DNA from 2 places in the Nocardioides ochotonae genome. Region 1 is predicted to be linked to the other one. Evidence: riboswitches for the same ligand, from Rfam matches in the RefSeq annotation. Region 1 holds a riboswitch; the other holds the start of a gene.
The links. Region 1 has a riboswitch for cobalamin ahead of HBO46_RS05760 (prenyltransferase/squalene oxidase repeat-containing protein). Riboswitches for the same ligand answer to the same signal wherever they lie in the genome.

Region 2: another riboswitch for cobalamin. It lies ahead of HBO46_RS11575 (hypothetical protein); the one in region 1 lies ahead of HBO46_RS05760 (prenyltransferase/squalene oxidase repeat-containing protein).

The regions. Positions count from the first base shown of each region.
Region 1 covers NZ_CP061769.1:1,180,836-1,186,324, reverse strand. The annotation lists gene HBO46_RS05775 (ABC transporter ATP-binding protein) at 1-503, opposite strand, end outside; gene HBO46_RS05770 (energy-coupling factor transporter transmembrane component T family protein) at 500-1,678, opposite strand; gene HBO46_RS05765 (hypothetical protein) at 1,675-2,571, opposite strand; gene HBO46_RS05760 (prenyltransferase/squalene oxidase repeat-containing protein) at 2,580-4,214, opposite strand; cobalamin riboswitch at 4,294-4,415, opposite strand; gene HBO46_RS05755 (terpene cyclase/mutase family protein) at 4,489-5,489, opposite strand, start outside.
Region 2 covers NZ_CP061769.1:2,385,291-2,390,779, reverse strand. The annotation lists gene HBO46_RS11590 (thiamine pyrophosphate-requiring protein) at 1-897, shown strand, start outside; gene HBO46_RS11585 (DUF1269 domain-containing protein) at 1,017-1,514, shown strand; gene HBO46_RS11580 (hypothetical protein) at 1,657-1,848, shown strand; gene HBO46_RS11575 (hypothetical protein) at 2,056-3,111, opposite strand; cobalamin riboswitch at 3,203-3,335, opposite strand; cobalamin riboswitch at 3,424-3,536, shown strand; gene HBO46_RS11570 (hypothetical protein) at 3,606-5,006, shown strand; gene HBO46_RS11565 (hypothetical protein) at 5,003-5,489, shown strand, end outside.

The sequences.
Region 1 (5,489 bases):
GGCTCGTCGAGCACCAGCAGCCGCGGGTGGGTGGTCAGCACCGACCCGATGGCGACGCGCTGCTGCTGGCCACCGGAGAGCGTGCGCAGGTCGCGGTTGCGCAGGTCGGCGATGCCGAGCAGGTCGAGGGTCTCCTCCACCCGGCGGCGCATCGTGGAGCCGGGGAGCCCGAGCTGCTCCATGCCGTAGGCGAGCTCCTCCTCCACGGTGTCGGTGACGAACCCGGCGGCCGGGTCCTGCCCGACGTAGCCGATCGCGTGCGCGCGCTCGCGCGGCGGGGTGCGCACGATGCTGGTGGCGTCGAGCAGCACGTCGCCGTCGAGCACCCCACCGGAGAAGCGCGGCACCAGCCCGGTGACGATGCCCAGCAGCGTGGACTTCCCGACGCCGGTCGGGCCGGAGACGAGCACCAGCTCGCCCTCCTCGATGCTGAGGTCGACGCCGTCGAGGACCGGTGGGGTGTCGGCGGCGTAGGAGAACGTGATGCCGCGCAGCTCGATCATCGGGTGCTCGCTCTCGGTGCGGGGGTGGGAACGGAGGCGGGTGCCGATGCGGGTTTCGGGGACCCGGCAGCGGCACGGGCCGCCGACAGCCGCGGCGGCGGGGCGAGGACGGCGGGGAGCGCGGCGACCAGCGCGCCGGCCAGCGCGAGGGCGCTCACCGGCGGCACCGACGTCACGTCGGGGTAGGCGACCAGCACCTGATGGCCGCTGACCCACCAGCCGATCGCGGCGGTGAGCACCCCGCAGCCGGCGACGGCCAGCTCGGCCGGATGCCAGCGGTCGGGGCGGTAGCGGGTCCGCTCGACGCGGCGTCCGGCGCTCAGCAGGCCGGCCCCGGCCGCGCCGACACCGGCGATGAGCATCGGGATCGCGAGCAGCCGGGGCGCGGTGCGGTCCAGCACGGCGTACACACCGACGGCGATGCCGCACAGGCCGAGGAGCATCAGCGCCCCGGTCGTGCGCCGCTGTGCCGGTGTGGCGCTGCCGCTGCGTCCGTAGCCGCGGGTGTCCATGCCGGCGGCCAGCGCCAGGGAGCGGTCCAGGGCGTCCTCGAGGACCGGCACGAGCAGGCGGCGCAGGCGCGCGACCCGCCCCTGCTCCCCCGCGCGCAACTCCTGGGCGCGGCGCACCCGGCGCACGCTCTCGGCGAACTGCGGGAGCACGGTCACCGCGACGACCAGCGCGGTGCCGACCTCGTAGAGCGCCGGCGGCACCGAGCGCAGCAGTCGCTTGGGGTTCGCCAGCGCGTTGGCCGCGCCGACGCAGACCACGATCATCGCCAGGCGCAGCCCGTCGTAGAGCCCGACGAGCAGCGACTCCAGGGTCAGCGGCCCCAGCAGGGTGATCCCCAGGACCCAGTCGGGCAACGGCACCGTCGGCAGGTCGAGCAGCACCGTCTCGCCGTACGCGCCGCCGAAGATGAGCCGGAACACGACGCGGAAGACCACGATGGCGGCGGCCAGCCACAGGTACAGGCGGAAGGCACGCGCCCAGGGCTGGTCGGAGCGTCGGGCCGCGACGACGAGCAGCACCGAGCCGAGCAGCAGCCCGAGCACCAGCGGGTTGGTGGTCATCGATGCGGCCGCGGCGAGGCCGACCGCCCAGATCCACCACGCGACCGGGTGCAGGTCGCGGGAGGTCCGGGGGCCGGCGCTCGTCCGAGGGTCGGGGCTCATCGTCCGGCGGTGCCTCTCCGGCGGACGGCGACGACGCCCGCGCCGGCGAACACGAGCGCGAGCACCGCGAGCACCACCCAGCCGGGCAGGCCGCCGTCGTCGGTGCTGGCCGCGGACTCCTCCATCGCCTCGGTGCTCTGCGCGGGCTCCTCGGCGCCCGGCGCCGCGGTGGCGGAGGGCGCGTCGGTGGCCGTCCCGTCGGTACGCCGAGGCGCGCGCGCCGGCGTACGAGTCGGGTCGGTGCCGGGGCTCGCCGCGGCGCTCGGCGTACCGGTGCCGGCGGTGGGGGCGTCGGAGGCCCCGGGCTGCGCGGCACCCGCGGCGCCGCCCTGGTCGCCGCCGCCCTGAGCGCCGGAGCCCTGGGTGGCGGAGCCCTGCCCGGAGCCTTGGTTGCCGGGCGCCGGGGTCGGCCGCGGGCTGCTCGGTGCGGCGGGAGCCGCCACCGGAGGCGTCACGCCGGGCGGGGTGCGGGTGCCGCTGTTCCAGGCGAAGCCGACCGAGCCGCCGGCGGGCACGGTCAGCGACGAGGTCCCGAGCGAGGCGTAGACCCATGTCCCGGTCTCCCCGTCGGACCACCACAGGCCCCAGTAGGCGTCCGCCGGAGAGGTGTTGACGCACGGGTCACTCGCCGGCACGCCCTCGACACGGCACACGAAGCCCGCCGAGCGCTGGGCGTAGGTGAGATCGACCCCGCTGTCGGCGAAGATCGCGGTGGCCTTCTTGCCCCCGCCGTCGGCGTCGCAGATCTGCTGGACCCCGCCGCCGAGGGCGCCGAAGTCGACGACCACGCTCACGCCGCGACCGTCGGTGCAGGTCGCGGCGGCGGCCGGAGGTGCGGTCGTGAGCCCAGCCAGGCAGAGCAGCCCGGCCAGCATTGCCGCCGCGGCGCGCATCCGGGTGATCACTGCATCACCCGGACGGTGACCGAGCGGGTGCGGTCGGCGAAGGCACCGCGGACCACGAGCCTGGCCAGCCCCGCCTTGCCGGTGACGCGGAACTTCGGGGTCCAGCGACCCGACGCATTGCTGGTGCCGCGGGCGACGACCGTGCCGCGGAAGCGGAGCACCGCCGGCTCACGGGCGGCCAGGCCGCGCACCCGCACCTGGACGGTCCGGCCGCGGGTGGGGCGGGCCCTCACCTCGACCACCGGGGTGGTCGCCGCGAGCGCGCGCACGCGGGCCGGGAACGGTGTGAGCGCCCCCGAGGGCGCGACCGCGCGCACGGCGTACGTCGCGGTGCGCGCCGGGAGCTTGATCAGCGCGGTTGCGGCACCGGTGTGGTCGGCCCGGACCTGGCGCCGATCGCCGGCCATCGTGACGCAGACCGGCTCGCCGGGGGCCAGGGGCCCGAGCCGCAGCGACACGCGCGTGCCGGCGCGGTGGAACCGTGGAGGGGCCATGGGCGGGACAGGAAGTGCGTCGACGCGTCCAGGCGCCCAGCGGAGCACCGGCAGCGCCTGGGCGCTCGCGCGGCGCACCTGGTCGCGCAGCTCAGCGACCCCGGACGCCGTCACGGTGTCGAGGCCCGCGGCGTCGTAGGCGATCGCGCCGAGGTCGCTGCGCCGGTACGGCGTGCAGGTGCCCGCGTGGGCGAGCTGCAGGCCGCGGACCCAGACCGCGGCGCGGGCGGCGGCCTGGGTGCGACCTGCCTCCCCGAGCGCCCAGCCGGCGAGGCCGGTGCTGTTGGCGTTGGCGGCCTCGGTGGCCACGCCGCCGCCGAACGAGCCGTCGCGGCGCTGGGTGCTCCGCAGCCAGTCAAGGGCGGCCGTGAGGTGCGGCTTCACCTCGTCGCTGTCGGCCTGCGGCAGCAGCGAGAGCACCGCCAGCGCGGTGACGTCGGTGTCGGGGTCGGCGTCCGGGGCGCCGTCGCAGGTCTGCTCGGTCGCCTCGACGGCGCCGAGGTCGAGGCGGAAGAACCCCGCGGCGCACTGCTGGTCGAGCAGGTAGGACGTCGCGGCAGCGGCCTCGCTGCTCCCCGCGGCGTCGAGCGCGCGGACCGCGTAGGCCTGGCCGAGGGTGTTGGCGTAGTCGCCGTACGTGCTGCGGTCCACGATCCGGCCGGCGGCCGGGCCGGAATCGGTGGTGACCTGCTCGAGGGCGGCGATCAGGTCGCGTCCGCCGAAGGCGCGCGGATCGCGCTCCGCGGCCAGGGCGAGGACGGCGGCCTTGGCGGTGGCGCCGGCATAGCTGCTGCCGGTGTCGCCGAACGCCTCACCGGTGACGTAGGCGTCGAGCGAGGCCGCCAGGGCGTCGGCCACCTGCTGCACGCCGGTGTCCGAACCCACGGCCTCCAGCGCCAGCGCGACGTCGATGGAGAGGCCGTGGTCGGCCCCCCACTCGCCCTCGACCAGACCGCGGGTGAGCTGGCCGGTGAGCCACCGGGCGCCGGCGTCCGCCGGGCCGGACGGGGACGCGGCCGTCCCGGTCGGTGTAGGCGCCGCCAGGACGGGCGTCGGGCTGGTGGCCGACAGACCGCCGGCCACGAGGGCTGAGAGGAGAGCCAGTACGCCGCTACGGCGCACGAGGGAGGTGCTCATGGTTCCTTCCCGCTGCACACAGCGGGGGGCACTGCCCAGCAACGGGCGGTGACCACCGCTGCTTTCCACGACAGCGTTGTGATCAGGATGCGTCGTGGCGGGTGCTCCGGCTCGTCGTGGCTGCGGGTGCAGCCACGACCTACGGTTGCGGGTCAGCGCCGGACTTGGACCGGCTTTCCCCACCACGGGCATATGGATGTGTCTGCGGAACATACCCCACCCGGGTGCCGACTCGCGCGCCGGCGATACCCGATGTGAGGTGCTCCACGGCTGCTCAGCCGGCGTCGACCGGGGTGGTGCCGGTGAGCGTGCGGATCTCCAGCCCGGCCGGGTCCGCGCCCACGAGCGGGACCTCGAGCGCGTCACCGGTGCCGACCAGCTCCTCGGCGTACCCGCTGGGGCCCGTGAGACAGGCCTGCTCGCCCTCGCCGAGCCCATCGATGCTCAGCACGTCGTCGGCGACCTCGACGTCGAGCGCCGTGACCGGATCGCCGACCAGCTGGAGCAGCGGTGCCGCTTGTGAGGTCGCGCGCCGCCACTGGTCGCGGACCACCGGGTCGCGAAGCGCCCCCGGCGCGGCGTCGGCGGAGTAGGCGACCGCGCCCGTGGGCTGCCGGTTCGGGCCACAGCTGGGCTCCGTCACCTGACGAGCCGCCACCCAGGACGCGGCACGTGCTGCCTCCTCGGTGCGGCCGGCGCGCTCGAGGGCGAGACCGGCGAGCCCCGTGCTGTTCGCGTTGAGCCCCTCCGTGCCGGTGGCGCCGCCGAAGCCGCCATCGGCGTCCTGGGTCGCGACCAGCCAGTCGACGGCCGCATCGACGGCCGCGCTCGCGGCCTCGCCCGGCACGTCATGCAGGGCCAGCACGGCCAGCGCGGTCACGTCGGTGTCGGGCTCGTCCAGACGACGCGGACCCTCCCCGCAGCCCTGCGGGGCGTCGGGGTCGGCGAAGTAGAGCCGGAACCAACCCGGCTCGCACTGCTGGGCGATGAGGTAGTCCGCGGCCGCCGCCGCCGCCGGGGAGCCGGCACCGGACAGCGCACGCACCGCGTAGGTCTGGCCGATCGCGTTGGCGTAGTCGGAGCCCTTCGGGTCCTGGACGTCGTCGGCAAGACGCCCGGCCACCGCGCCCCGGTCGGCGACGAGCTCCTCGAGCCGGGCCAACACGTCGGTGCCGTCGACGTCGCGCGGGTCTCCCCCGCTCGCCTCGGCGAGCACCGCGACCTTCGCCACCGAGCCGGCGTAGGTGTCCGGGCTGCCGAAGTCGACGCCGGTCG
Region 2 (5,489 bases), 1.2 Mb from region 1:
CAGGCGCGCGCCGTGCAGATCGACATCGACGGACGCCACCTCGGCAACCGCTACCCGGTCGAGGTCGGGCTGGTGGGCGACACCGCGGAGACGCTGCGTGCGCTGCTGCCGCTGCTCGAGGAGCGGCGCGACACGACGTGGCGCCGCCAGGTCGAGGCCGAGGTCGAGCGCTGGCACACGCTGGCGCAGGAGCGGGCCGAGCAGGCCGCGGACCCGCTCAGCCCGGAGCTCGTCGTACGCACGCTGTCCTCCCACCTGCCCGGTGACGCGCTGGTCAGCGTGGACGTCGGCTCGGTGGTCTACTGGTACGCCCGACACCTGCGGCTCCCGCCCGGCGTGCCCGCGCACCTGTCCTCGACGCTGGCCTCGATGGGATCCGGGCTGCCCTACGGGCTGGCGGCCAAGCTCGCCGCCCCGGACCGGCCGCTGGTCGCACTGGTCGGCGACGGCGCGATGCAGATGAACGGCATCGCCGAGCTCGTCACCGTCGCGCACCGGTGGCGCGACTGGGCGGACCCGCGGTTCGTCGTGCTGGTCCTGCACAACGGCGACCTCGCCGAGGTCACCTGGGAGCAGCGCGAGACCGAGGGCGACCCGCGCTACGACGCCAGCCAGACGCTCCCCGCCTTCCCCTATGCGCGGTACGCCGAGCTACTCGGACTGACCGGCATCCTGCTCGACCGGCCCGAGGACGTGGACGCCGCGTGGGAGCGGGCGCTCGCCGCGGACCGCCCGGTGGTCATCGAGGCGCTCGTCGACCGCGATGTACCGCTGCTGCCGCCGTTCCCCGGTGGTCGGGAGAAGCTCGACAGCTTCCGCCGCGGGCTGGACCAGGAGGAGGACAGCGGGCACGCCCGGGCGCTGCTCGAGGAGCAGGCCGCCCAGGAGGAGCGCTGAGGGCGGAGCCTCGATCCACCTGAACGGGTGAGGATCGCCAGCCGGCCGAGCCGCACGGTGGAAGAGCACCTCTCGTCGGCCCACCGGTCGCCGAGCCCGCTCAAGCGAGGAGCCCAGCGATGGCCCAGCCCACCTTGACCGTGTGGAAGTTCGATGACCCCCGAGGCGCCGACGAGGCCGCCGCCACGCTCGCCGAGCTCGCACGGGCGAACGTCGTGAACGTCCTCGACTCCGCCACCGTGTCGTGGGAGGAGGGGAAGAAGCGGCCCAAGACCCACCAGAGCAACGACATGACCGGCATCGGGGCGCTCGGTGGGGCCTTCTGGGGGATGTTGTTCGGGCTGATCTTCTTCGTCCCGCTGCTCGGCGCGGCGGTGGGTGCGGCCACCGGGGCGCTCGCCGGTTCGCTGACCGACGTGGGGATCGACGACGACTTCATCGCCCAGGTGCGCGACCAGGTCACACCTGGCACCTCCGCGTTGTTCGTCATGACCTCCGACGCCGTCGTGGACAAGGTGCACGAGGCCTTCGCCGGGCACAAGCCGGCACAGCTGCTGTTCACCAACCTCTCCTCGGATCAGGAGGCCGCGCTGCGCAAGGTCTTCACCGAGGAGTGACGGTTCGGCGGTCGGCCCCCGGCGGGCCGGCCGCCCGGCCGAACAGCTGGCCGGGGGGTCACCGGTGCGTCGAGGGCCCCTGGGGTGACGCCATGAGCGACGACCGTGGGCTGTTGCGGGGGACTTGGCGTGCGCGCGCTCTGTGCTGCTCGACCCTGCGCTGTTCACCGCACAGGAGCTCGGTCTGCTCGCAGGTCTGGAGGCGGTCGGGCACGCCACGAGCCCGGTGCTCGACGAGCAGGCCTGGGACCGCTTGGAACACGCGGTCGCCAGGTGGTGCCGCGCCCACCCCGAGCCCCTCGCGCGCCCGCTCGACCCGGACCTCCGACGCTAGCGGGGCGTGGGTCGGCCTACGTGCCGGGCGAAGCGGAGGTCGCCGTTCGGCATCCCTGCGGCGATTCTGTGGAAGCCGATGCCACCAGGACGGAGCTCCGCCGGACCAGGCGATGCGAGACGTCGTGAGCCCGCTCCCGGACGCGCGCCCGCGGGCTCGGGGCCTCGAGGACGAGGCGTCGTCGCGGATGCAGCGACCAGGTGTGCGCTACCCCTTGACGCGCACCGACTTCGCCGACGCCCGCGTGACCGCGACGTACCCCGCCTTCCTGCCCGTCACGCGCACCGTGATCCTCGTGCCGCGGTCCGCCGGACGCAGCCGGTAGTTCCGGGCGGTGGCGGCGAGGGGCTTGCCGTTGCGCAGCCAGCGATAGGTGAACCGCACCGTGCCGGGGCCCCAGGCGCCGGGCTTGGCCTGGAGCCGCTGGCCGACCTTGACCCGTCCGGTGATCTTCGGCCTGGCGCTCGTGAGGGTTCCTGCGGCGACGGACGCCGTCGGTGCTGAGACGAGCACGGTCGTGGTGTAGCCGGCGAGCGTGCCGCTGACGCGCACACGCAGGCGCCTCCCGCGGTCGGCGGCGGTGACGACGTGGCTGGCGCGGGTGGCGCCGACGATGGGCTGGTTGCCGCGCAGCCACTGGTAGCCCAGCGAGGCGCCGGCGCTCCAGGACCCCGCGTCCGCGGTGAGCCGTACGCCGACCTGGGCGCGGCCGGTGACCAGCGGCGTGGAGCCAGCGACCGCCGGGTCCGGCTTCGGCTCGGGGTCGGGCTCGGGCTGGCCGAACTGCGGGGCGGGGCGGGGGACGTTGACCCAGTCGTCGCCGACGAGCCGGGCGCCGAGGGCCTTGTTGAGGTTCGGGCCGTCGCTGACGATGTCGTGGTAGGCGGTGTCCCACGGCCCGCCGACGGTGGCGCCCGAGAAGAACCACCAGCCGTCGGGGTCGAACTCCTCCACCCCGTCGATGGCGGTGACGTACCCGCCGCGGTCCGCCTCGACGCCGAGGCCGACGGCCCGCAGGGCGGCCACGCGGGTGCCCCGGCCGTCCGCCTGGATCTCGCCGCCGACGAGACAGCGCACGAGCCAGCCCTCGGTGGGGACCGTGGCGGCGGTGGAGGCGCCGAAGTCGACGACGACGCTCAGGCCCTCGTCCTCGACGCACCATCCGGTGCGCCAGTCGGCGGCGTGGGCGGGGGCCGCCCCGGTGGTCAGTGCGGTGATCAGGAGAGTGCCGGCACTCGCCAGCACCGCGCCTCGGGTCTTCATGGTTTCTCCGGTCCCGGCGCAGGGGGAGCCGACGGCGATGCCGGCGACCTGCTGCAGTCCTCGACAGCGTGGATTGGTCACGGTGACGCGGAAGGTGCTCCGACTTCAGGACCGGGTCTCACCGGGGCCTGTCACGGTTGCGGGTCAGCGCCGGATTCGCACCGGCTTCCCCTTCGACGTACCGGGACCGGACGTTAGCGCACGCCTGCCGGCGCCCCGGAAATCGCCATCGCGTGGGCTGCGTCACCGCGGACCGGCGGGGTGGGGGTGCTGTCGTGGGCCCTCGGACGGGTGTGCCACGATCCGCTCGTCACTGAGTTGAACGTGGCCCTGAGCGAGGAAGCCGGTGTGAATCCGGCGCTGTTGCGCAACCGTGAGCTGGCGAGACCAGCAAGTCGGGAACTCCTGGGCCATGACCGTCACCCGTCGTCGCACAAGCGCGGGCACGGAGGTCGATCGGGCCACCCTGCCTTGCCGTACCCAGGAAGGGCCCGATGCCTCGCCGTCCCGCCTGCCCGGCGTCCTCCGGGCGTATGCCGACGCACCGCCGTCCGCTCGGCGCGCCGCTCGGCGCGCCGCTCGCGAGCCTGCTGCTCGCCGCGGTCGCCGTCACCTCGGTCACGGCCACCGTCGGGGTGGCCCAGGCCGGGGAGCCCACCCAGCACCGGCTGTGCGACGGGTTCGCCGAGCCGTGCCGGATCACCACCCAGAGCACCCTGGCGGCGTACGACCAGATCCTCGCCACCGACGTGGTCGGCAATCCCGGCGTCGACGTGGCGCTGCAGTTCTATGCGATCGAGTTCAACTCCGACGGCGCCATCACGGGCCTGGTCCCCAGCGGCGCGCAGCTGGGCGGGAGGACCCGGGAGTCGCGCCCCGGGTACGGCCGCCTCGACCACGTGAAGCTGGTGCCGCGCACCACCTCGGACGTGCCCGGTGGCTGGGGCTTCGTCGGTCTCGCCGACGACACCTCGATCGACCTGCGCTCCCGCCTGGGGCAGGTGGTGCAGTTCGGCGGACGCACCCCCAAGCTGCTCGGGGACGGGTACGCCGAGCACAAGCCGGCTGGCGTCGAGCTCGACCTGCACGTCGTCGGCCACGTCATGGGGGTCGGCTACTGGGTCGAGTACCTCGACGACGCGGGCGAGTGGGTGGCGGTCCCCGGGCACGGGTTCGACCGGGCCACCCGGCTGAGCAACACCTCCGGGGAGATCGCGCACCTGCACTACACGGTGCCCGCCACCCTGACCCCCGGCCGGCGCTACCAGTTCCGGATCAACCACCACCTCAACTTCGGCGGCGGCCAGGACCGCCCGATCAGCGACCCGGCCTACGCGCAGTGGACGGTGGTCCCCTCCGAGCATGGCGAGGCGGAGGACCGCGGCGCCCAGTTCGACCCCGGCCTCGCGCCCGGCGTGCCCGACGCACCCGCGGCACCCGGTGGCTCCGGTGGCCCCGGTGGCCCCGAGGCGCCGGCCACGCCGTCCACCTCTCAGCCCGCAGGCCCCGCCGGGCCGGCGTCGCCCGCGCCGAGCACCGCTCCGGTGCCCCCGGTCGCGCCGGGCACCCCGACGCCCGCGGCACCCGCCGCCAGCCCGACTGGCCAGCCGACTGCGCCACAGTCCGCCCAGCCCGGCGCCCAAGGGTCCGCCGGGCCCGGCGCCCAGGCGTCCGCCCGTCCCAGCGCTCCGCCGTCTGCGGGTGCCTCCGGCCCGGCCGACGTGGTGTGGGGCGAGGAGGCGATCGGGGAGCCGAGCGCCGCCACCGGCGCCGCCAGCCAGGGCGTGTCCGGCGCCATGGCCCTGCTCGGCGCGCTGCTCCTGCTCGCCCCGCTCGGTTGGTGGTGGGCGCAGCGGCGGCGCACCACCCGGCTCGCCGAGGGAGAGACCCTGTGAGCCCGACCGGACGACAGCTGCTGGCGACCACCGCCGCGGCACTCGCCTTCGCGACCCTGGGTACGCCGCCGGCCCACGCCGCCGCGAGCTCTGAGACCCGTGCCCTCTGCGCCTCCTCGTCGGTGCCCTGCTCGGTCCAGGCACCGGTGTCGTGGATCGAGGGCGCCACCCACGAGGTGGCCGTGACCGGCAACCCACGGGTCCGGGTGCGGGTCCAGGCCCAGCGCGTCACCCTGGACGCCGCCACCGGCCGCGCCCGGCTGCGCCCGCTCGGCCCGACCGTGGAGATCCGCACCGACGACCACGGGTTCGGCGCCGCCGACCTCACGCTCCCGCTGCTCGCGGACGGCCGGGCCGGTGGGCCGGTCCTGCTCACCCTGGCCGACACCACCCAGAGCGACCTCGCCCAGGTGCTCGGCACCTGGACCCAGCTGGCCGCCCGCACCCCGATCGTCCGCGGCGACGGGTTCGCGCGGCGCAAGC